Thermococcus onnurineus NA1: one gene and its partner. The protein of the gene in region 2 binds, or shares a complex with, the protein of the main gene of each other region. Links are inferred from orthologs where the notes say so. Each region holds a gene or a part of one and is shown on either strand. Other genes may lie near its edges.

Region 1 (10,522 bases), 1.6 Mb from region 2 along the record:
GCGGTTGATTTTATCTATCTCATAGTCGAAGTAATCGTTTATCGTGTTTCCTCCGGCGCAGCCCACAGTGACCACTAAGAAGATAAGCAGGGCCGTTTTTGGATCGGGGAAGTGACCAAGGGCCACTATCGAGCCCAGAAGGCCCACTATCCCGGCAAGGATACAGTTATGAGGCCGGGTTATCTCAATGAACGCCTTGAGCTCCATTAGGGCCACCTAATTCGATTAGGTTATTGACTTAAAAATCTTTGCTAGAGCTCCTCCCTTCTCAACAGGCCAAGCTCTTCGCCGCTTTCGAGCACCCTTATGCGCCCAAAACGAAGCTCGACTGCTCTCTCGAGTTCTTCTAAAGATATGGGCGTCAGGACCTGGGCATTCATCTCGCTGAAGTTTATCCACTTCAGTATCCCAACGCCGAGGCAGAGACCGTCTTTATCGATGAAACCAACCAGCAAGTTGCTCAGCTTTTCGAAGTCAACAGCGTGAATAACGAACTTGCTGTAGTGCCTTGGAACGCTCTCGATATCAGCCTTGACGACGGTGTAACGCTCGCTTTTCCAGCCAGACAGAACGAGCCACTTGAAGAGGGACGATAGAAGTTCCTTTTCCTCGGCCGTTAACGGTCTGCCTCTGAAGAGTTCCGTTCCGGTTGGAACGACATTATTCAAATCAACATTAATCAGACCAGCACTTGAGAAGTAAGCCCCCCACTTCTCCCGTCTTATTTCCCTGCGCTCCTCCCTCGAGTGTTCCCTCGCTCTGCCGCTCACTGAGAGGCTCAGGACTTCACCGTAGGGAGAGAGTAGCCGTTTTATGTGAGAGAGCTCGTTCTCCCTCTCAAGGAAAACTATCAGTTCAGGTCTCACGAGTTCGGCTTTGAGGCGCTTCATCTCTACGCCCGGACCGGTGACGAAGCCGGTAGTATCTACCAAAACGACATCCGCATCCTGAACGGCAATATCAACCAATCTCTTGACACCAACTGCCATCTCACCTGTATACTGGCTGGGAGAAGTGGTCCCAATGAAGTAGTGAGCACGAGCCTTTAAATTGCTGATCGAGTCAAAGGGACCTTCAGGGAAAGCTAAGCTCACCGTTGCTGGGGGGAGAACTCCCTTCTGGCCGACATCGCTGTCGATTATCGCAACTCTGAGACCCATTTCAATGAGACCGTTCGCAAGGAACGTCAGGAGGGTCGTCTTTCCGCTGTCGGTTCCGCCGATGAGCATTACCCTAATGGGTCTCTCTGACTGGGCTATCTTGTCAAGGAGTTCAAACCTGTCGGGGGGAACGTCCTCAGTATAGCCTGCTTTGTTCATGTGAGTTGATTAGAGCTGGGAATTAAAAAGCTAACTTTGAGAAAAACTTATAAGTGTGGTCGGGGGCTATCAGTGTGAAGGCCAGAAAAATTTGACATTGACCTTGAAAATAGTTGGTTTAATACAAGGTGCAAATGCTAACCTTGCAAAGGAGGTTTTAAAAATGGAAGAAAAACCCACTCTCACCCCAAGACAGATTAGGTTGCTCAGGAAGTTCTACGAGGAAGGAAAGACCATAGAGGTTCATACCGTTGAGAAGACCCAAGACGAGCTCGCCGAGGAACTCGGAATAACCAGACAGGCCTTAAGCAATCATCTCAAAGTTCTCAAGGAGCTTGGCTATATAAGAACCGGTAGGGGCTTTATCGACCTTACCGACAAGGCCCTCGACCTCCTCGGCGAGAAGAAGGGGGATGTTTTCGTCTTTGTGAGGATAGAGCCAACCAAGAGAAAGCACGTCTACGAACAGATAAAGAGGCTCAAGATAAAGAAGATATACCGCGTCACCGGCGACATCGACCTCATCATCGAGGCAGACAAGACCCGGCTCGACGAGATTCTCGAGGAAATAGCCTCACTCGACGGCGTCAAGGAGACCATTACCCACATCGTCCTTGAAGTCCTCTGAGGGCTTCCTGCCCTCCCTTAGCTTCTTCTCTATTAGCATTCTAAGCTCGTCGAGGTTCTTTCCGAACTTAGCTGAGATTGGCACGAAAATCTCGTTTATCTCGCTATAGGGAACTCCAAACTTCTCGGCGAGCCTCGTTATGGTCCCCTGGACGTTCTTCACCTTGTCTATCTTGTTCACCGCCACTATCGTCGGTATCTTCAGCTCCCGCAGGAACTGGAAGAACTCTACGTCTATCGGAATCTCACCGCGCTTCTCCCAGCGCTCTATTATCTCCAGCACACTCTTGCCATCTATGACGAGGATTGCCAGGTCTATCTCATCGGCGTTGTTCTCTATGAAGTGCACTATCTCATCTTTAATCTTCTCCTGCTTTTCCTTCGGCAGACCGCTCATAAAGCCGAAGCCAGGCATGTCGACGACCTTTCGGTTCCTCCAGCTAACCTCCACAGGCTTTCTCGTAACTCCTGGCCTCTTGCCCCTCCTGACCCACTTTCCAGTAAGACGGAAGATGAGCGTGCTTTTTCCAACGTTCGACCGTCCCACAAAGATTATCATGGCTCTCACCGAAGGGAGTTGAAGTTTTTTCACCTTATAAGGCTTGGCGGAAAAGTTAAGTAGGCCGAGCGATAAATAATCGCGGTGGTGTTTATGGTAGAGGGCAGTGAAGCTAAAGCCAACCAGCTCATCAACAAGTTTGTGATATCCCTCACGGAGGGAAAGATACTCGGGTTTGTGACGGACATCAACGTCGAGGTTGAGGGCGACCAGTTCTACTTCATCCTGAAGATGAAGCTCGTGGAGAACCTTGGAAAGGGTGAACACCCAGGAATGTTCTCCAACGAGAAGAAGATGAAAATAAGGCCAAGCGATATAGTCAACGTTGGTCCAGACGTTATAATCCTCGGAAACGGTAAGGTGCCCCCACTAAGAGAGATAGAGAGGCTCACCCAGATAGCCGAGGAGTACAACGCCCTGGTTAGGGAGCTCGAGACCAAGGAGAGGCTCATAGAAAAGCTCAAGGAGGAGAACTACTCACTTACCAAGCAGCTGGATGAGCTTCAGAGAGAGCTTAGAAAGCTCCATGTCATGAAAGAGGACTTCGAACACCTCAAAGAGCAACTGGTCAGACAGGAAGGCCAGCTCGAAATGGCCAAGGACTACATAAGGCTCCTCGAAGGTCTCAGGCACGACATAGACAAAATAAAGGACGATGTTGACAAGCTCATCCAGAGTCAGCTTGAAGAAATCGTCAGGACAATAATAAACGAAGAGCTGAACGCAAGGGGATTAAAGAAAACGAGCTTCATTTAGCCAAAGATCTGAGGCCCAAAGGCGTGGAGAAGTATCTCAAGGGCAACGAGTATCAGCGTGAGGGCTATAACGCCCCTTGGGCTTATCTTCACTGCCTTGGTGTCCTCATCAAAGAACCTCATGAGACCCGCACCGGTCGGAGGAAGTGTGGCCTTTTCCTTTGCCATCTCTCTCACCTCTTAAGATGGCTACCACCAGAGAGGTATAAAAAAGTTTTGATAGGGGAAACTTTTTAAAAGGTAATCCACAGCCCATGGTGGATAAGGGGTTTCCCCAATGAATCCCGCTAATGACATAGGAGGTGGGAGGAAATGGCGACCTTTAAGCTTGTCATATCGAACCCGAAGAACGGGATAGCCAGGCAGGTCGAGATAAGCGGCGAAGAGGCAGAGAAGCTCATCGGAAAGAGGATCGGAGAGGAGATCTCCGCCAAGGAGCTTGGCCTCAACCTCACCGAGATATTCGGCGAGGAGATTCCAGCCGATACCAAGCTCAAGATAACCGGCGGAACCGACAAGGATGGCTTCCCCATGAGGCCCGATGTCCATGGTCCGAGGAGGGTCAAGATCCTCGTCTCTAGGGGGCCGGGTTTCAGGCCTAAGGAGAAGGGTGAGAGGAGGAAGAAGACCGTTAGGGGCAACACCATCAGCCCCGAGATCGTCCAGATCAACATGAAGCTCGTCTTCTGAGCTTCCTCCTTTCCCCAACTTACTGCTTTTCTGCTTGCCTTGGAGTATGTCCTTCGAGTTCTTCCCCTGAGGTAACCTTAATAAATGCCCAAACTCTCTAAATTTAGGGGTGAGAGAAGATGGCAAAGAAGAAGGAGTTTAGACAGGCCGAGGTTAACATCGGAATGGTTGGTCACGTTGATCACGGTAAAACGACACTCACGAAGGCCCTGACCGGAATCTGGACTGACACCCACAGCGAGGAGCTAAGGAGAGGAATCACCATCAAGATAGGCTTCGCCGATGCAGAGATAAGGAAGTGCCCGAGCTGCGGCAGATACTCAACTTCACCGATATGTCCTTACTGCGGCCATGAAACCGAATTTGAGAGGAGAGTCTCCTTCATCGATGCTCCCGGTCACGAGGCATTGATGACAACAATGCTCGCTGGAGCTTCCCTCATGGACGGTGCCGTTCTCGTCATAGCGGCCAACGAGGGTGTAATGCCCCAGACCAGGGAGCATCTCATGGCCCTTCAGATAGTCGGCAATAAGAACATCGTCATAGCCCTCAACAAGATCGAGCTTGTCGACAGGGAGAAGGTCATTGAGAGGTATCAGGAGATAAAGGAGTTCGTCAAAGGCACCGTCGCCGAGAACGCCCCAATAATTCCGATTTCAGCCCTGCATGGAGCCAACGTTGACGTTCTCTTAGCTGCAATAGAGGAGTTCATCCCAACACCTGAGCATGATCCGAACAAGCCGCCCAAGATGCTCGTTCTGAGGAGTTTTGACGTTAACAAGCCAGGAACCAAGCCGGAAAAGCTCGTCGGCGGAGTCATCGGCGGTTCGATAGTCCAGGGCAAGCTCAAAGTCGGCGACGAGATAGAGATCCGCCCGGGCGTTCCCTACGAGGAGCACGGCAGGATCAAGTACGAGCCGATAACCACCGAGATAGTGTCCCTTCAGGCAGGAGGAAGGTTCGTCGAGGAGGCATATCCAGGTGGGCTCGTCGGCGTCGGCACCAAGCTCGATCCGTACCTCACCAAGGGCGACCTCATGGCCGGAAACGTCGTAGGAAAACCTGGCCAGCTTCCGCCGGTGTGGGACGAGCTCAGGCTTGAGGTTCATCTCCTCGAGAGGGTTGTGGGAACCGAGGAGGAGCTCAAGGTCGAGCCGATCAAAAGGAGGGAAGTCCTGCTCCTCAACGTTGGAACGGCAAGAACGATGGGTCTCGTCACCGGACTCGGCAAGGACGAGATCGAGCTCAAGCTCCAGATACCCATCTGCGCCGAGGTCGGCGACAGGGTTGCCATCAGCAGGCAGGTCGGCAGCAGGTGGCGCCTCATAGGCTACGGCTTCATCAGGGAGTGACCCTCTCTTTTCTCATTTGGTGGTCTCCATGCACCGCGAATGGCTCGTTATTCCCGATACCAACTTTCTCCTCGTCCCGGGACAGTTCGGCGTCGACATAATATCCGAGCTGAACAGGGTTCTCGATGTGAAGTTCAGGATTGTAATTCCAAACGTTGTCCTTCAGGAACTGGACGTCATCGAAAGAAAGTCCCGCGGGAAAGATCTGATGGCCATCAGAATGGCGAAGAAGCTGGCTGAAAGGTTCGAGACCGTGGATATAGGCTGGTTTGGGGAGAGGCCAATAGACGACCAGATTTTTGACTTCGCCCTGAATAACGAGCGTGTTGTGGTCTGCACCAACGATAAGGGGCTGAAAAAGAGGCTCCGCGCGAAGGGCATTCCGGTCGTGTACCTCCGCTCCAAGAAGATTCTGGAGCTTGAAGGAATGCTGGAGTGAGCTATTTTCTGTCCAAGCCCAACAACCATTCAAAGAGTTCTTTTCGCCTGGGCGTTCAAAACCCTTAAAACTTCCTTTTCTCCATGCATTTGGGTGGGAAATATGTACACCGAAGAGGATCTTTTGAGAGAGATTAGGGAACTAATGGAGGACGACGAACTCTACCAGATGTACGAGAGGGCCTTCAGGGAACACATCTACTACTTCGAGACGACCAACTACATAGTGCTGAATATCTACCAGTTCAACGACCACGGACCGATCCACGTTCTCCTCACAACGAGACGGGCCCTGGAGCTACTGAAAATTATCAAAAAGTTTGGAATTGAGACCACAGCGGAGAAGCTCGGCAAGCCTTTCCGCTGGAGCAAGTTCATCGTTGCTTTTGGAGCGCTCTTCCACGACGTCGGCAACATGATACACAGAATAAACCACTACGAGTTCAGTGCCCTGCTTACGGAGCCAATAATAGACAAGCTCGCCAGGGAGTTTGAAACGGATGATTGGCTTCTCCTCAAAGCGCTCACGCTGAACGCCATCTACACGCACGATGAGCACGTGCCGTGCACAACCATTGAGGGGAGCCTCGTCACCATAGCGGACGGCTGCGATATGGAAGCCGGAAGGAGCAGGCTCGTCCACAAGAAGGACCGCGTTGACATACACGCCGTCTCAGCCCTGGCAATAGAGAAGGTCGAAATAAGGGAAGGAAACGAGGAGCAGCCGATACTCATTGAGATATGGATGAAGCACCTCGCAGGAGTCTTCCAAGTGGACGAAATTCTCACCAAGAAGGTCAAAAGCTCAGTACTGAGCGGAAAGGTTAGGATAAGAATTTACGTCGGCGAAGAGATAATGGAGAAGGTTATTTAACCTTCCCTCCCAACCTTCTCCATGCTTCGAGATGCCTACATTGATCTCAAATATCTGCTCAACAGGGGCTACCGGAAAAGCTATGCATTAGAATTCGTTGCCAACCACTACAGGCTTACGAAAAAAGAGCGGCATCTTCTGGCCAGATGCGTCTTTTCTGATGGATGGATCAGGGAAGTTGAGGGAAAGCTCCTAAAACCCGAAGAACTTGTCGGGAAGGTTCTGGCGGTAGACGGTTTCAACGTCCTCATAACCCTCGAATCTCTCCTCGATGGGAAAGCAATACTCTGCGAGGACGGCTTGATAAGGGACCTGAAGTACCAGGGGAGGTATAGAATCAACGAGAGGACCGGTGATTTGCTTACTAAAATCGCGATGGCCCTGAAGGAACTGGGGATTAAGAAGACGGTCTTCTTTTACGGGAAGAACGTGCCGGGAAGCGGAGAGGTCAAGAGGCTGACCGAGGAGAAGCTGAAGGAATTTGATATTCCTGGGGAAGTAAAACTGGTTAAAAGCCCAGATTTTGAGCTCAAGGCCTTTGAGGTGGTTGCCACCGCGGATGTGGGGATAATCGTCAGAGTTCCCCACGTCTTTGACCTCGCTGGATACGTCGGCGAGAAGCTCGGAAAGGGAGCGAGGCCATTCGTTGAGTTTATGGGGAAAATGTGTTCAGAGGAGGTTTAACACTTAGATTTATTTTCTTCGAACAGTTACAGGCTCACTTGAAACTTTTGAAAACCTTTACTAACCACTTTACGCCGGAGAGGGACGCTGTGGACATCTGAATGAAGTATGGTAATCAGGAATTCGAGTTCTACAACCCCGAAGCGGTCGGCAACATGAGGGGGTAACTTCGTACCAGGAAGGAGACATCGATATGATCTCAAACATACCTAATCTGGAGATTATCCATATGAGCTGGTTCGGCTTCTGCAACTTCAGCTTCTGGGCTGTGCTGGAGGGTGAAAACCTCTACAAGACAGGATAGCTGGAGAATACCGGGCCGACAGTACAACTACGAGAGAGCCGGATGGAACGATTGCACTTGGAGGCAAAAACTTCAAAATATCAACGGTCAGGTAGACGTACACTTTTGGCGACGTCACCGGACAGGGGGAGGCTGTTCCAACGGCCAACCTGTCAGTACCCATTGAGGCCAGGGGAGTCTCCATCGAACAGGCGGTGCCAACGTTTTCACCCACTTCAAATCGAGGACATCGGTTTTGAGAAGGTCCAAGGCTTTTTTGCTTTTCAGTTTTCCACTTTCAGGCAAACTTTAAATCTTTCAAAACCTATTTTCTTTCATGTTCGGAGAGCACGAGCTCAGAACGAAGTTCATCAAAATCCTCAACAAGAAGATACACCTCCTCGAAAGGGCCGATGACAGCGTGCTTTACACTCGGGATGATGTTCGAGTTCTCATAAAGAAGGGCGATGGCGCCCTCAAGGTACTCCCGGCCCCAGCTGAGGGCTATGGCGTCAAGTTCCTCATGATAAGGTTCTCACCAAGGATAGCCGTTCCCCCCAGGAAAAGACTGACCGGATACCTCTCCGCCCCCGTGGACATTGAAGTCAAGAGCGGAAACGCCACGATAGACCGCTTTGTTGTAGGAAGGGAGAAATACGCCCTCTATGGTGAGAATAACATCGGAGTGATAGCGCGCTATCACGTGAGTGAGTTCCACGATAAAATTCCCGACGAGCTAGGAATCATGAAGCTCGTGATAAACAACCCCACTGACGAATGGAAGCTCGTGGAAAGGATAACCGTCCCGATAAGGAACAGTGTTATGTTCTACTCCAGCGAAAAGGCCTACTATCCCCTCGTGATACTGACGACGAAAGAGCCCTACGAGGTCAATAACACCGGCAACCCGCCCGATGGGACGCTCAAGGCCACCCATAAAGCAGAACCTCTACCGAACTTCAAGATGAGGTGGTGACGATGGCTAACGTGACGGGCAACACGACCACAAATTCACCGAGAGGCGTGGGAAGTCTGATACCTATTGAGATAAGTCTCTGGACGGGCATTGAGGCGATTCTCATCGTAATAGGCATGATAATTCTCGGGAGAATTCTGAGAAAGCTCATAATTCGAAAGTCAAAGGAAACCACTCTCACCTGGATAATCAACGAGGACACCGCTGATATAGTGTTCCGCATGTTCGTGCTCGGAGGCATGATATGGGCGCTCTACGTGATAGGCGTGATGAACTACCAGATAGGATCCACCAGCGTTGGAAACATCGCCTTCGCGGTCGGCTTCTTCTACTTTGCATACCTCATCGCCAAAAAATCCAAGGACTACCTCATAATGAGCGCGGGCAAGAAACCTTCCTCCGACGTTCAGGTAAAGGCGAAGATATTCTACTACACTTTCATCACCATAGCTTTCTTTCTGGCTCTCAGCTTTGCCGGAATAAGTGCTGAGCTGAGCGCCCTTCTGGCAGCGGCAGGAATAACTGGTATCATCCTCGGTTTCTCGGCACAAACCGTCGTTGCAAACTTCATCTCAGGAATCTTCATGTACTTCGACAAGCCACTCAACATAGGTGACCAAGTGAAAATAGGTGAACTCGAGGGCATTGTCGAGGACATAAGGATACTTTCAACGAGAATTCGCGCCTGGGACGGAACGCTCATCAGGATTCCGAACGAGAAGCTCTTCAACAGCAATATCATCAACCTTCAGAGATATCCGGCGAGAAGGGTAGAGATTGAGATCGGCATAGCCTACAGTGCCGATACTGAGAAGGCTATCGAGGTTATAAAAAAGACTCTCAATGAGATGCCCCTCGTTTTAGCCGAGCCAGGGCCGGTCGTGTTCGTAAAGGAACTTGGGGACAGCGCGGTGGTGCTTTCAATCAGAGCCTGGGCGCCGAGCGAGAGATGGTTCGACGTCAGGACTGAGGCCGTATCCAGAATCAAGAAGGCTCTGGACGAGGCGGGAATAGAGATACCGTTCCCGCAGAGAGTGAACTGGTTCGCCAACGAGCTGAGAGTAAAGGTAGATAAGGAGTCCTAATCCCCTTTCTTTTCTATCAGCGCGTAGAAGAAGCCTATCGTCCTATGCCTGTGAGGCCACGCCCTCATCGTTCCGGACAGAAATCCTCCATCGTAAGGGCCGTTTAGTGGTATCAGTTCAGCATCCTCATGCCTCGTCAGGAACCACTCCACAACCCCCTCGTTTTCTTCTGGCAGCATCGAGCAAGTTGAATAAAGCAGCCTCCCTCCGGGCTTCAAAAGCTTCCAGGCACTCTCAATGAGCTCTTTCTGAAGCTGAACGACCTTTGGAATATTCTTCTCGCGCAGGCGCCATCGGAGCTCTGGATTTTTGACTATAGTCCCGTCGCTCGTGCACGGTGCATCAAGAAGGACTCTATCAGCTATCTTCTCCCCGAGGATTTCTGGGGCTTTTCTGCCGTCGGCCTTTATAGTCTCGGCTATCTCAACTCCAGCTCTCCTGAGAACTTCTTTCATGCGTTTTATCCTCGCCGAGTCAATGTCGAAAGCGTAGATTTTGCCAGTATTGTTCATCAGCTCTGCCATGTGTGCGGTCTTTCCACCCGGGGCGGCAGCCAGATCAACGACGGTTTCGCCGGGTTCTGGAGCCAAAACTAGTGAGGCAACCGCCGCCGCTTCCTCCTGGGGAATTGTCCAGCCCTTGTTGAAGAGCCACTCAGGGTTGAAGGAGTCGAGGATTCTCAAAACTGTTCCAACGCGCTCACTCCTCTCAAAGCGGACATTTTTGCTTTTTAGATAATCCTCGACCTCGTCAACGCTCGTCTTCAGCAGGTTAACCCTCATGCTCATAGGCAGGGTCTCGTTGAGGGCCTTGAGAAGCTCCTCCGCCTCGTCTCCAATGAGTTCTTTCATTCTTTTTATGAACCACTCGGGAAAAAGGT
Region 2 (10,324 bases):
AATAACTGCAAGCCACAACCCACCTGAATACAACGGCATAAAGCTCCTCGAGCCCAATGGCATGGGCTTGAAGAAGGAGAGGGAGACGGTAGTTGAGGAGCTGTTCTTCAACGAGGACTTCGACAGAGCTAAGTGGGACGAAATCGGAGATGTCAGGAAGGAGGACATAATAAGGCCCTATCTAGACGCCATAAAATCGAGGGTGGACGTTGAGGCAATAAGGAAGAGGAAACCATTCGTAGTCGTCGATACGTCCAACGGTGCCGGCTCGCTCACTTTACCCTACCTGCTCAGGGAGCTGGGTTGTAAGGTCGTCAGCGTAAACGCCCATCCAGACGGCCACTTCCCTGCGAGAAATCCTGAGCCCAATGAGGAAAATCTTAAGGACTTTATGAAGGTTGTCAAGGCTCTCGGGGCGGACTTTGGAGTGGCCCAGGATGGGGATGCCGACAGAGCCGTTTTCATCGACGAGAACGGCAACTTCGTTCAGGGTGATAAGACCTTTGCGCTGGTTGCTGACGCTGTTCTCAGAGAAAACGGCGGCGGGCTGCTTGTCACAACCGTCGCTACCTCCTACCTGCTTGATGACATAGCCAAGAGGAACAACGCCAAGGTAATGCGCACGAAGGTCGGCGACCTTATAGTGGCGAGGGCTTTGTTGGAGCACGGCGGAACCATAGGTGGCGAGGAGAACGGCGGCGTAATCTTTCCAGACTTTGTCCTTGGCAGGGACGGGGCCATGACAGCGGCAAAAATCGTGGAGATATTCGCGAAAAGCGGTAAGAAGTTCAGCGAGCTTATAGATGAACTTCCCAGGTACTACCAGTTCAAGACGAAAAGGCACATCGAAGGCGACAGGAAGGCGATAGTCGCTAAAGTGGCTGAGTTGGCCAGGGAGGGAGGTTACACCATCGATACAACTGACGGAACCAAGATACTCTTCGACGACGGCTGGGTATTGGTCAGAGCCAGCGGAACGGAGCCGATAATAAGGGTTTTCAGCGAGGCAAAGAGCGAAGAAAAGGCAAGGAAATACCTCGACCTTGGCCTGGAGCTTTTGGAGAAGGCTATGGAGTAGTTCTTCTCCATTCTTCGAGTATTTTTCTTGCCTCTTCAACGTTCCTTGGAACCTTCAGCCCTAAGCTCAGGAACAGCTCCGCGATGGATGGGACCTCAAGGTTGTGCTCTCTAAGGAGCCTGGGATTACCGAGTATCTCCTCGGGTGTTCCAACGGTTATTATTTTCCCACTGTCCATCAGGGCTATCCTGTCGCAGAGGGCCAGATATTCTGCCTCGTGGGAGGCCAAGATTACCGTCTTCCCTTCCTCCTTCATTCCCCTTATCAGCTCTCCGAGGAGCCGTTTCCCTCTGAAATCAAGGTTGGCGAAGGGCTCGTCAAAGACAATGATTTCGGGTTCCATCGCAAGGATCGTGGCTATTGCTATCCTCTTCTTTTCGCCGAAGCTGAGCTCCTTTGTTTCCCTGCTGGCGTAGTCCTCCATACCGACCTGTCTCAGTGCCCACAGGACTCTCTCCCTCAGCTTCTCCCCGCGGAGACCGAGGTTGTAGGGGCCGAAGGCAACGTCCTCGAAGACAGTCGGCGAGAACAGCTGGTCGTTTGGGTCCTGAAAGACGATGCCAACCTTCCTTCGAACCTCCTTAGGGTTTTTAGCGGGATCGAGGCCGTCTATAATCACCTCTCCCTTCTTCGGCTTCAGTATGCCGTTGAGATGAAGAACAAGCGTGCTCTTTCCAGCCCCATTGGGTCCGAGAATTCCGAAAATTTCTCCCCCTTTGATGGTGAGGTTTACACCCCTCAGAACCTCCCTTCCTACGTACGAGAAGTGAACGTTTCTCAGCTCTATCATATCAGCAGACCCCCGATGGCAAGGAGCATCAGCAGTCCGATTGAGGGGTTTGGGCGTGGTTCTTCGAGCCTTGGGAACTCGCCAAAGCCCCTTGAGAGCATTGCCTTATAAATTCTCCCGTTTCTAAGGTATGCCCTCACAAAAATCTCGCCTATGAGTGCTCCAAGTTTCCGGTAGTATTCCTTTCTCTCGATTCCAAAGGCCCTAGAATCAAGGGCCCGCTTCATCCTCTCAGCCTCCTCTGCAAAGAGGTCGAGGTAGCGGTACGTGAACGCGAGCGTCAGGATGAGTACCCTCGGGAACTTCAGGGTCTCCATCTCTGCGAGTATCCTTGAAAAGCCGACCGAGCTGGTTATAACTACGGCGGCCCCTGCGGATAGAAAGGCCTTCCCAAGGAGCAAGAGGAATGAATAAAGCCCCTCGTGAGTTATCGACCCTATGGGAGTATCGAGAATTGGTCTTCCAGGATTGAAGAGAGCAAGGATAAAGAGCAGCCCCTCAAACCCGAGGAGGAATCCGAGGTTGAGGAAAATCCTCTTCTTAGGCCTCATCATAATGACTACAGCAAGGAACAGGAGGGCAAAATAAGCTAACTCACTCAGGCTTTTTCGGGTAACGACGCCAATCGCGTAAATAAAAATGAACGGCAGGTACACTTCAGGCACCCTTGGCGAGCTTTGCTAAGCCGTAGCCAACCACGAAGGTCAAGGTTATCCCAAGGAGCCCCATGGCGAAGCTCTGAGCCCAGCTTTCGCCATAATCGAGGGGGGCGTGGTAGATGGGATTCTCTTCGAGGCCGACCTTTTCCATGGTGGCCTCTAAACCATCGGGATTGCTCGAGGCCAGCGGAAGGACTATGACCAGTATAACGGCTATGGCGATGAGTCCCTTCACTATCGTCCTCATGCGGTCACCCCCTCTATCTCGGGAAGCTTCATCCTAACGGCCTGGACGATGAGTATAGTGAGTATGGCCTCACCGATGCCGATTATAGCATGATAGCTTATCATCAGGGTAAGAATCTTGGCGAAGGGCAGGCTCTGGCTGAGGCCTATCTCGATAGCAGTCATCGTTGCCCCTAGGAGCACCGAGAGCCACGCGGCAAAGCCCATGGCAAAAACCTCATTGATGTTCTTCAGCTTGGTGTAAATGGCGTAGCCAACGAACGCCCCGATAAGTCCCATGTTGAGGATGTTGGCTCCGATGGCCGTTATTCCACCGTCACCGAAGAGCAATGTCTGAATGAGCAGCACCGCACTCATGACTACTACCGCCGCGTACGGGCCGAGCAGTATGGCAACGAGCGTCGCTCCGAGCAGATGTCCACTGACTCCCCCGATTATCGGGAAGTTGACCATCTGGGCTGCGAAGATTCCAGCCGCAAAAAGGCCGAGGAGAGGTATTTTGTCTTCTGGGAAGTCCCTGAGCTTCTTGATTGAGTATAAAAGTCCTGCTATAGTTACTGCGTATGTCAATACTATAACAGGCGTGCTCAAAAGGCCGTCGGGTATGTGCAATTTATCTCCCTCCCTCTTGGTCCTGTTGTGTCATCAAAATCAAAAAAGGTAGCACCACATAAAAGTGTTTCTTTAACTCGGTATTATTAACCATAAGTTGAGGCACCGGAGCTTAGCAATGAGAAAAGAAAGGGTCAGAGGTAACCCCTGTCCTCTTCCTCCGGTGTTGGAGGCATGGTCTGTTCGAGCATCGCTCTCTGCATCTCCTGAACCTTGCGGAGTATCTCCTCGGTTTCCTTGGCGCGCTCATCGAGGGCCGTCATATCGAGCTCGATGCCGAGTATCTTAGTTACCGCGCTGAGGACCGATTTGGCTGCCTTTGCGTCAACGATGTAGCCGAGGCTTTCGCCGAGCAGGCTTATTCCGTACATGCTCCTGAGCTTCCCCATGCCGAGGAGCAGTCCGGCGGCACCAACTATTGCGCCTCCCTCGTCCTCCCTCCAGACAACTTCGACCTGACAGCCTTCCAGCTTGGCTTTATAGTACTCAACAAGCTCCTCGTGGGTTACTGCCGCTAAAACCTTTGGCTCTCCCTGGAGCTCCGGCACCTGGTAGCCGCCCATCGTGATGATTTCCCTTACTCCGAACTCGCTCACGAAGTCGAGCATCTTGCCAACGACCTCGAAGTGACCGGGGCTGTCCGTCGGCGGAACCTGCTGATCGCCCGTGATGATTATCAGGTCTCTTCCGTTCTCGTCGGGGTTCTTCCAGTAGTAGAACTCGTTTTTCATCAACTCAACTACGGAGTTCTTCTTGATGAGCACCTGATGCATGAAATGCGGCGAGTAGAGCTCGGCGAACTTGACGGCCTCAAGCTCCTGGATCAGGTGTTCTGCGGCAAGCTTTCCAACTAGGCCTATCCCAGGGAGACCCTCGATGAACACAGGGTCCCTCAGCTGGGGCCTCTCGTAGACATAAATCATGGTTTCTTTCATGGTCTCACCTCTTCACAATGCCCAGCTGTTCGCGCTTCAGTCTGCGCCTGTACTCCCCGTAGGGATCCTCTGGCGAGAAGCGCGGCGGGTGGGCTATCTTTGTCTTGGTTCCGCAGACTGGACAGGTCTCTTTGAGGGTGTAGCGCCCGCAGCTGGGACACTTCCTTATGCGGAACCTCATGTCAATCCCCTTCAGGCGCCTCTCCTCTTTATCTTCTTGATGCGCTTCTCCTTCCTCAGGAGGGTTGCCTCTCCTCCCGCCTGCTTGATAACGCGAAGTATCTCCTCAGCGATGTCCTCGAGAACCTCTTCGGCCTTGTAATAGTCGGGTGCAGTTATGTCTATCCTGTATCTTGGAGCTCCCTGGTAGGTGAACTTGACTTCGATGTCCTTATCTTCGTTGACCCTGTCACGGGCCCTTATGAGCGCCTCCTTGATTATCTCTATGCCGTTGGGCTTCGGCACGGTTATCTCGAACTCGGCATCGATGGTTACCGTGGGAACCTCGACGTAGTTCTGGACTATCTCGTTGAGCGGCTCGAGCCATTCCTCGGGTATGATGCCCTTAAGAACCTCTATGCCGTTCTGGGCAGCGTCCTCAAAGGCGGCGTAAACTTCGCCGTACTCCTCCTCGAGGGGAACCCAGACCTCTTGCCAGGCCATCTCAAAGTCCTTCCCGAGCTTTTCTGCGGCCATCTTGAGGAGGTTCTCGGCCTTCTGGGCGCGCTTGTACTCCTGGAGTTTGGCTTTCCTCTGCTGCTGGTTCACCCTCTTGAGGCTCAGGTCTATGTGCCCCTTATTCGGGTCAACGCGTATGACCTTGGCGACTACTTTCTGACCCTCTTTCACATAGTCCCTAATGTTCTTGACCCACGTCGAGGCGACCTCGCTTATGTGCATGAAGCCCTCTTTACCGGGGTACTCGTCAAGCTTGAGAAACGCACCGTAAGGATGGATGCTCTTGACGGTCGCGATAACAAACTCTCCCTCTTCAGGATACTCCTTGGCTTTCCTCGGCATTCTAACCACCTCAAAATTTTCTTTGCCTGAGTAATTTACGAAAAGGAGGTTTTTAAAGTTTAGCAGAAGGCCGAAAGGGAAGAGAAAGAAAGATGTTCACTCGAGAACCTCGAGTATCTTGGCCTTGATAACGCCCTTACCGCCGGTGGGCTCGACGAGCGTTGCACCGCAGACGAGGCACCTGACGGTGGTGGCCGGGTTGCTGAAAACTATCTGCTCGTTGCCGCAGTCGATGCACTTGACGCGGAGGAACCTGCTCCTCGGCATCGGGATGAGGTTCTTCGGGAGCGCCATGCGTCACACCTCCACGAGCTCGAACTTCTTAACGCGGAAGCCCTGCCCCCTCGTGTGGGCCTTACCGCAGACGGTGCACCTGAACCTGAGGTCGAGCTTCTTGACCGGCTTCTCCCTTCCGGCGGGGTTCGGCCTCGGGAAACCGCGGTAACCCTTCATAATCCTCCTGAACCTTCTCTGACCCTGGCTGAGCTCGCTCCTCGGCCTCTTCTTGACCTTCTCGACCTTGTGTATGGTGTGCTTCTTGCAAAACGGACAGTAAGTCCTTATCTGCTTTGGATACTTCATTCTCTCACCTCCACAGAGGGCCCGGTGGGCTCCTACCCGCTCTCGCCTCGGACACCCCCGAGCCATGAGGGATTATCCTGCAACCACCGCTAATCGTGAGGCTTTAAAAATGTTTTTGCTATCGACTGGGGCGAATTCCAGTAGACCCTCAAAGTGGAGTGGAGGAAATCGAAAGAAAGACCCTGCTAGAGAAATTGAAAGAAAAATACCGGGCTGACTCACTCGGCCGGGGCGTAGTAGCAGCGCTTTGGTGAGATTATTTTCCCTTCCTTCTTGAGGATCTTGATAGCCTTGTCGACTTCTTTCTTATCTATCCCGGCAAGCTCTGCTATCTCCTTGCTCTTGAGGGGCTTTCCAGCTTCCTTCAGGACTTTAAATACGAGCTCAACCTCGCTCATTCTCATCACCATTTGGGTTTGTCAAGAGAACCTAAAGTGTTTGAACTTAAAAGATTAACGGTTAAAGCTGAAGAATGAATGGGACCACAAAGGGAACCAACGCAGTCAGTATGAATCCGTGAACAAAGGCTATGATTGCAACGTCGCTGCCTCCGAACTTAGTCATTATTGGCAGCGTCGTGTCCATAGTAGTTGCCCCACCCATTGACACGGCCAGCTCTTTTGGAATCTGCCGGATAACGACCGGATACAGCAGCACTGTGAATATCTCTCTCGTAAGATTTGCAAGAAAGCCGAGAGTTCCGTAGACAGCCGAATACTGAGCTATGAGCGGGCCCGTTAGGCTGTACCACCCACAGCCCGCTGAAACTGCCAAACCCCATCTCAAATCTATACCAAGAACCAAGGAAGCCACGAGTCCTCCCAGGAGAGAGCCGAGGAGCGTTCCGAGGGGGAGCTTAACGGCGAGCCTTCCGAGCTTTCTAACCTCGTCGAGCCTGAAGCTCCCCCCAAGATCTATTCCTATGATGAATATCAGGAGATAGAGCATTATCTCGTAGAGGTTTCCGAAGTCGGGGGCGTAGAAGTGTCCGATGAGGATTCCGATAGTTAGTGAAGTCAAAACGTAGGCCAGAAACCTCATCTTTTCTTCCCTCCCAAAAGAATGGCAATCCCAACGCTGCCCAATATTGTCAACGTCGCAAAAACCACAGATGAGCCAAGGAGCCAGAGGGCATCTATCTCAACTTTTCCGGCTTCAACACCCATGAAGAAGATGAGAAGAAGCAACGCGACGCTCATAGGAAGGCCTACATTGACTTTCCGGTTCTTTTTCTTCAGGACGTAACCGAGGAGTATCCCAAAAAGCAGGGGAATGAATATGTTCATGTAACGAGGTCTCTCTGAAGGTTAATAAACGTGTCGAAGGGCTCGGAGGGTGTTCACGTCATCATGTTGCATTGTCTCAGTATGCTTGCTATTCGTCATCGCCCGGGTTAGTTTGGATGCACTCTTTTTAAAGTTGCCCCAGCTTTTCTGAATGCCTTTCTCTTTGAACCTTGCCTGGGAATGTGAAGATTTTTATGAGGAATCCTTCAACTGCCTTTGGTGGTGCTCATGATTCGCGCATCCGAAAGGGCTATGGGGATTGAATACGCCATAAGGGACGTTGTTCTTCCTGCCAGGGAGCTTGAGAAGAAGGGAATAAAGGTAATCAGGCTCAATATTGGTGACCCCGGAAAGTACGATTTCCAGCCGCCGAAACACATGAGGGACGCCTACTGTAAGGCTATCCAGGAGGGCCACAACTACTACGGTCCGAGCGAGGGCCTGCCCGAGCTTAGGGAAGCAATAGTAGAGCGCGAGAAAAGGAAAAACGACGTGGATATAACCCCCGACGACGTCCGTGTTACGGCCGCAGTCACGGAGGCGCTCCAGTTCCTCTTCGGCGCTCTGCTCAATCCTGGTGACAACATCCTCGTGCCGAGCCCGAGCTATCCACCCTACACCGGCCTCGTTAAGTTCTATGAGGGAGTACCCAGGGAGTACCTGACGGTTGAAGAGAACGGCTGGCAGCCTGACATAGACGACATGAGAAAGAAGATAGACGAGAAAACCAAGGCCATAGCTGTAATCAACCCGAACAACCCAACAGGAGCGCTTTACGAGAAGAAGACTATAAAGGAGATTCTCGACTTAGCGGGTGAATATGACCTTCCGGTCATAAGCGACGAGATATACGACCTCATGACCTACGAGGGAGAGCACGTCTCTCCGGGCTCACTCACCAAGGACGTCCCGGTCATCGTCATGAACGGCCTCTCGAAGGTTTACTTCGCAACAGGCTGGCGTCTCGGCTATTTCTACTACGTTGATCCCGAGGGCAAGCTCGATGAGATTCGAGAAGCTGTCGACAAAATGGCGAGAATCAGACTGTGCCCAAATACACCCGCCCAGTTCGCCGCAATAGCGGGTCTCACCGGCCCGATGGACTATCTCGAGGAGTACATGGCCAAGCTTAAGGAGAGGAGAGATTACATATACAAGCGCCTGACCGAGATTCCAGGAATAAGCACCGTCAAGCCTCAGGGAGCATTCTACATCTTCCCGAAGATAGAGGAGCGCTCCAAGTGGAAGAACGACAAGGAGTTCGTGCTCGATGCCCTCAACGAGGCTCACGTACTCTTCGTCCATGGCTCAGGCTTTGGCTACGCCGGTGAGTGGCACTTCAGGATAGTCTTCCTGCCGCCGGTCGAGATTCTCGAGGAGGCCATGGATAACTTCGAGGCGTTCATGAGGAAGAGGCTGAGTTCCTGATTCCCTCTCCATTTTCTCTGTTAGAGAAAGAAAAATAATGGGAGTTCTCATGGACCGATTATTTTGTAGGCTTTTACGCTGTTCCATGTTTTGATGTAAACTATGTTTCCATCAAGTTTCACGTCATATGGTCGGTCATTAAAGCTCTTGCAGGCAATTTTGATTAAATGGCCTGCCGTGTAAATGCAGACTCCGTTCTTTTCTTCGCCTTTCTCATTTTTAAGATAATATGCCACCGCAACATGGCTGTCATCAGCGTCTACACGCACTCTAATCCCAAGGCCCTCGCCGTTGATGCTTGTAATTGTTTTCCTTTTAACTTTCTTCCCTTCCACGATGTAAAGGATTACTTTAGTCTTAAGGGAAGACCACCCTCTGTCTGGCCACCCAACGGTCACGTAAGCTTTGTCACCAATAATTCTGACATCAGAGATATGGGCTCCCAAAACATCGGGGCAAAATCTGAATGTTGTCTCTCCAGTGGAGATATTCATGATATATGCACAGGACTCACCTCCAGAGCCAAATGGGGCAGAACTAACGAGAATGAGGCCGTCTTGGGTGTACCTGAGTGGGTATCCGGAGGCAGGCCGCCACCATTTGAGGCTCATATTGTAATCAAACAATGCCAAAGTTGTTCCGGCCCAAGACCTAGAACTTCCAGGGTAGTAGGCGTAAACTAATATGCCCTCGGGAAGACAGAGGTATTTTCCCTCAACTCCCCTCAGGGTTATATTTGCCATGGGAGTCTGATTCTGAATGAGGGTGAAGTTCACAAAATGGTTAAGCTTATACTGATAGTACTCGGTTTTAATATGGATATTTGGGGGACAATGCAAAGAGCTCGGGACTTCTCCAAAATCTACATCTTTTACATCTGCTGGAATAAGTAAGCCTTTGGGTAGAAAGAAGACAAAGAGCAAACAAAAGATTAAAATTGAAATTGCCACTTTATTTCGGCCCATGTATCATCACCACTTTACCACCCAGTCCCATCCACACAGGCTTCCATATGTATCCCTAGTACAAACCACGAAATTTTGAGATCTTGCTTGATCCGGTGCAAAACATCCACCACAGTGTGTATTTGCCCACTTGCAGGAACTTCCGACATCTCCATACTTGCAACACTCAAGCCAATATTTGTTTACATAAAGCTTGTAATACTTATCGGCATAATAAGCAGCATCTGGATCCGGGAGAGGTTTTAGGTAGTTAGTGACAACCCAACATCCGGATTTATTGCATTCGACTTGCCAGATTATGTTACTCTCCTGTAGCTGGTTGCCTTCATTGGGATTGTATGCCCAGCCATCATAAAAGAGCTTTATCTGTATTGAGCCAAAGTCTTGGAATTGCGTTCCTGGATGCAGATCCACGGCTCTGTCCCAATATTTCCTAAAGTCTGTGTTTGTTTGTGGAAAGTCGTAAGTGCAATATTGTCCCCAGAAATAATCCTTATTGGGGGTTGTGCTCTCATAAATTCCAACCCATACTGCAACTGGATAAAACGAACTGTAGTGCACTAGGGGTGCTGAATCCGCGTATTTAGGGTCATCCACTCCAGGCAATGGGTCCTTGTATCCATAGTTCCAGTTGCAAAATATGCTGAAGCAACTCTCTCCTTCTGCTATTCCTCCAAAGTTTATTGCCAGAGGTTCTATTCCTATAGCACTTGCTACTAGTGT

Evidence for each region.
Region 1: the proteins of TON_RS01260 (region 2) and eif2g are in contact, whole or in part, in a crystal structure (PDB 3CW2), measured with the Saccharolobus solfataricus proteins. The link is inferred for Thermococcus onnurineus NA1 from one-to-one orthologs. Residues at the interface, in WP_009989173.1 of Saccharolobus solfataricus: Val185, Arg186, Thr187, Asn188, Glu189, Pro190, Leu191, Gly192, Val193, Glu194, Ile196, Lys197, Ile200, Ser201, Leu204, Ile217, Lys218, Ile219, Tyr220, Thr221, Ile222, Gly223, Ala224, Pro225, Tyr227; in WP_009988771.1 of Saccharolobus solfataricus: Asp222, Lys225, Pro226, Gly227, Thr228, Gln229, Phe230, Asn231, Leu233, Lys234, Gly235, Leu259, Phe273, Thr274, Lys275, Tyr300, Leu301, Asp302, Pro303, Ser304, Leu305, Lys307.

Annotation. Positions count from the first base shown.
Region 1 is NC_011529.1:1,819,843-1,830,364, reverse strand. The notes cover bases 3,220-6,185. They hold eif2g (translation initiation factor IF-2 subunit gamma), read left to right. Parts: upstream 3,220-4,069; coding sequence 4,070-5,302; downstream 5,303-6,185. Other genes in these bases: TON_RS09910 (HD domain-containing protein), read left to right, coding at 5,844-6,185; TON_RS09915 (PIN domain-containing protein), read left to right, coding at 5,331-5,741; TON_RS09925 (30S ribosomal protein S6e), read left to right, coding at 3,573-3,950; TON_RS09930 (preprotein translocase subunit Sec61beta), read right to left, coding at 3,258-3,428; TON_RS09935 (GAS domain-containing protein), read left to right, coding at 3,220-3,261. Outside these bases: TON_RS09955 (geranylgeranylglycerol-phosphate geranylgeranyltransferase), read right to left, coding at 1-207; TON_RS09950 (Clp1/GlmU family protein), read right to left, coding at 252-1,319; TON_RS09945 (Lrp/AsnC family transcriptional regulator), read left to right, coding at 1,483-1,947; GTP-binding protein EngB, read right to left, coding at 1,894-2,505; more of TON_RS09935, read left to right, coding at 2,599-3,219; more of TON_RS09910, read left to right, coding at 6,186-6,614; TON_RS09905 (DUF434 domain-containing protein), read left to right, coding at 6,636-7,298; TON_RS09900 (DUF432 domain-containing protein), read left to right, coding at 7,919-8,557; TON_RS10810 (mechanosensitive ion channel family protein), read left to right, coding at 8,560-9,642; TON_RS09890 (RsmB/NOP family class I SAM-dependent RNA methyltransferase), read right to left, coding at 9,639-10,522. UniProt on the Methanocaldococcus jannaschii protein: eIF-2 functions in the early steps of protein synthesis by forming a ternary complex with GTP and initiator tRNA.
Region 2 is NC_011529.1:208,599-218,922, reverse strand. The notes cover bases 3,427-6,194. They hold TON_RS01260 (translation initiation factor IF-2 subunit alpha), read right to left. Parts: upstream 5,341-6,194; coding sequence 4,513-5,340; downstream 3,427-4,512. Other genes in these bases: TON_RS01245 (HTH domain-containing protein), read right to left, coding at 6,141-6,194; TON_RS01250 (50S ribosomal protein L44e), read right to left, coding at 5,638-5,922; TON_RS01255 (30S ribosomal protein S27e), read right to left, coding at 5,437-5,634; TON_RS01265 (RNA-protein complex protein Nop10), read right to left, coding at 4,325-4,501; TON_RS01270 (proteasome assembly chaperone family protein), read right to left, coding at 3,520-4,320. Outside these bases: glmM (phosphoglucosamine mutase), read left to right, coding at 1-1,078; TON_RS01290 (energy-coupling factor ABC transporter ATP-binding protein), read right to left, coding at 1,068-1,868; TON_RS01285 (energy-coupling factor transporter transmembrane component T family protein), read right to left, coding at 1,865-2,524; TON_RS01280 (PDGLE domain-containing protein), read right to left, coding at 2,526-2,774; TON_RS01275 (energy-coupling factor ABC transporter permease), read right to left, coding at 2,771-3,385; more of TON_RS01245, read right to left, coding at 6,195-6,326; TON_RS01240 (lysine exporter LysO family protein), read right to left, coding at 6,382-6,963; TON_RS01235 (hypothetical protein), read right to left, coding at 6,960-7,208; TON_RS01230 (pyridoxal phosphate-dependent aminotransferase), read left to right, coding at 7,437-8,636; TON_RS01225 (hypothetical protein), read right to left, coding at 8,684-9,601; TON_RS10075 (hypothetical protein), read right to left, coding at 9,608-10,324. UniProt on the Methanocaldococcus jannaschii protein: eIF-2 functions in the early steps of protein synthesis by forming a ternary complex with GTP and initiator tRNA.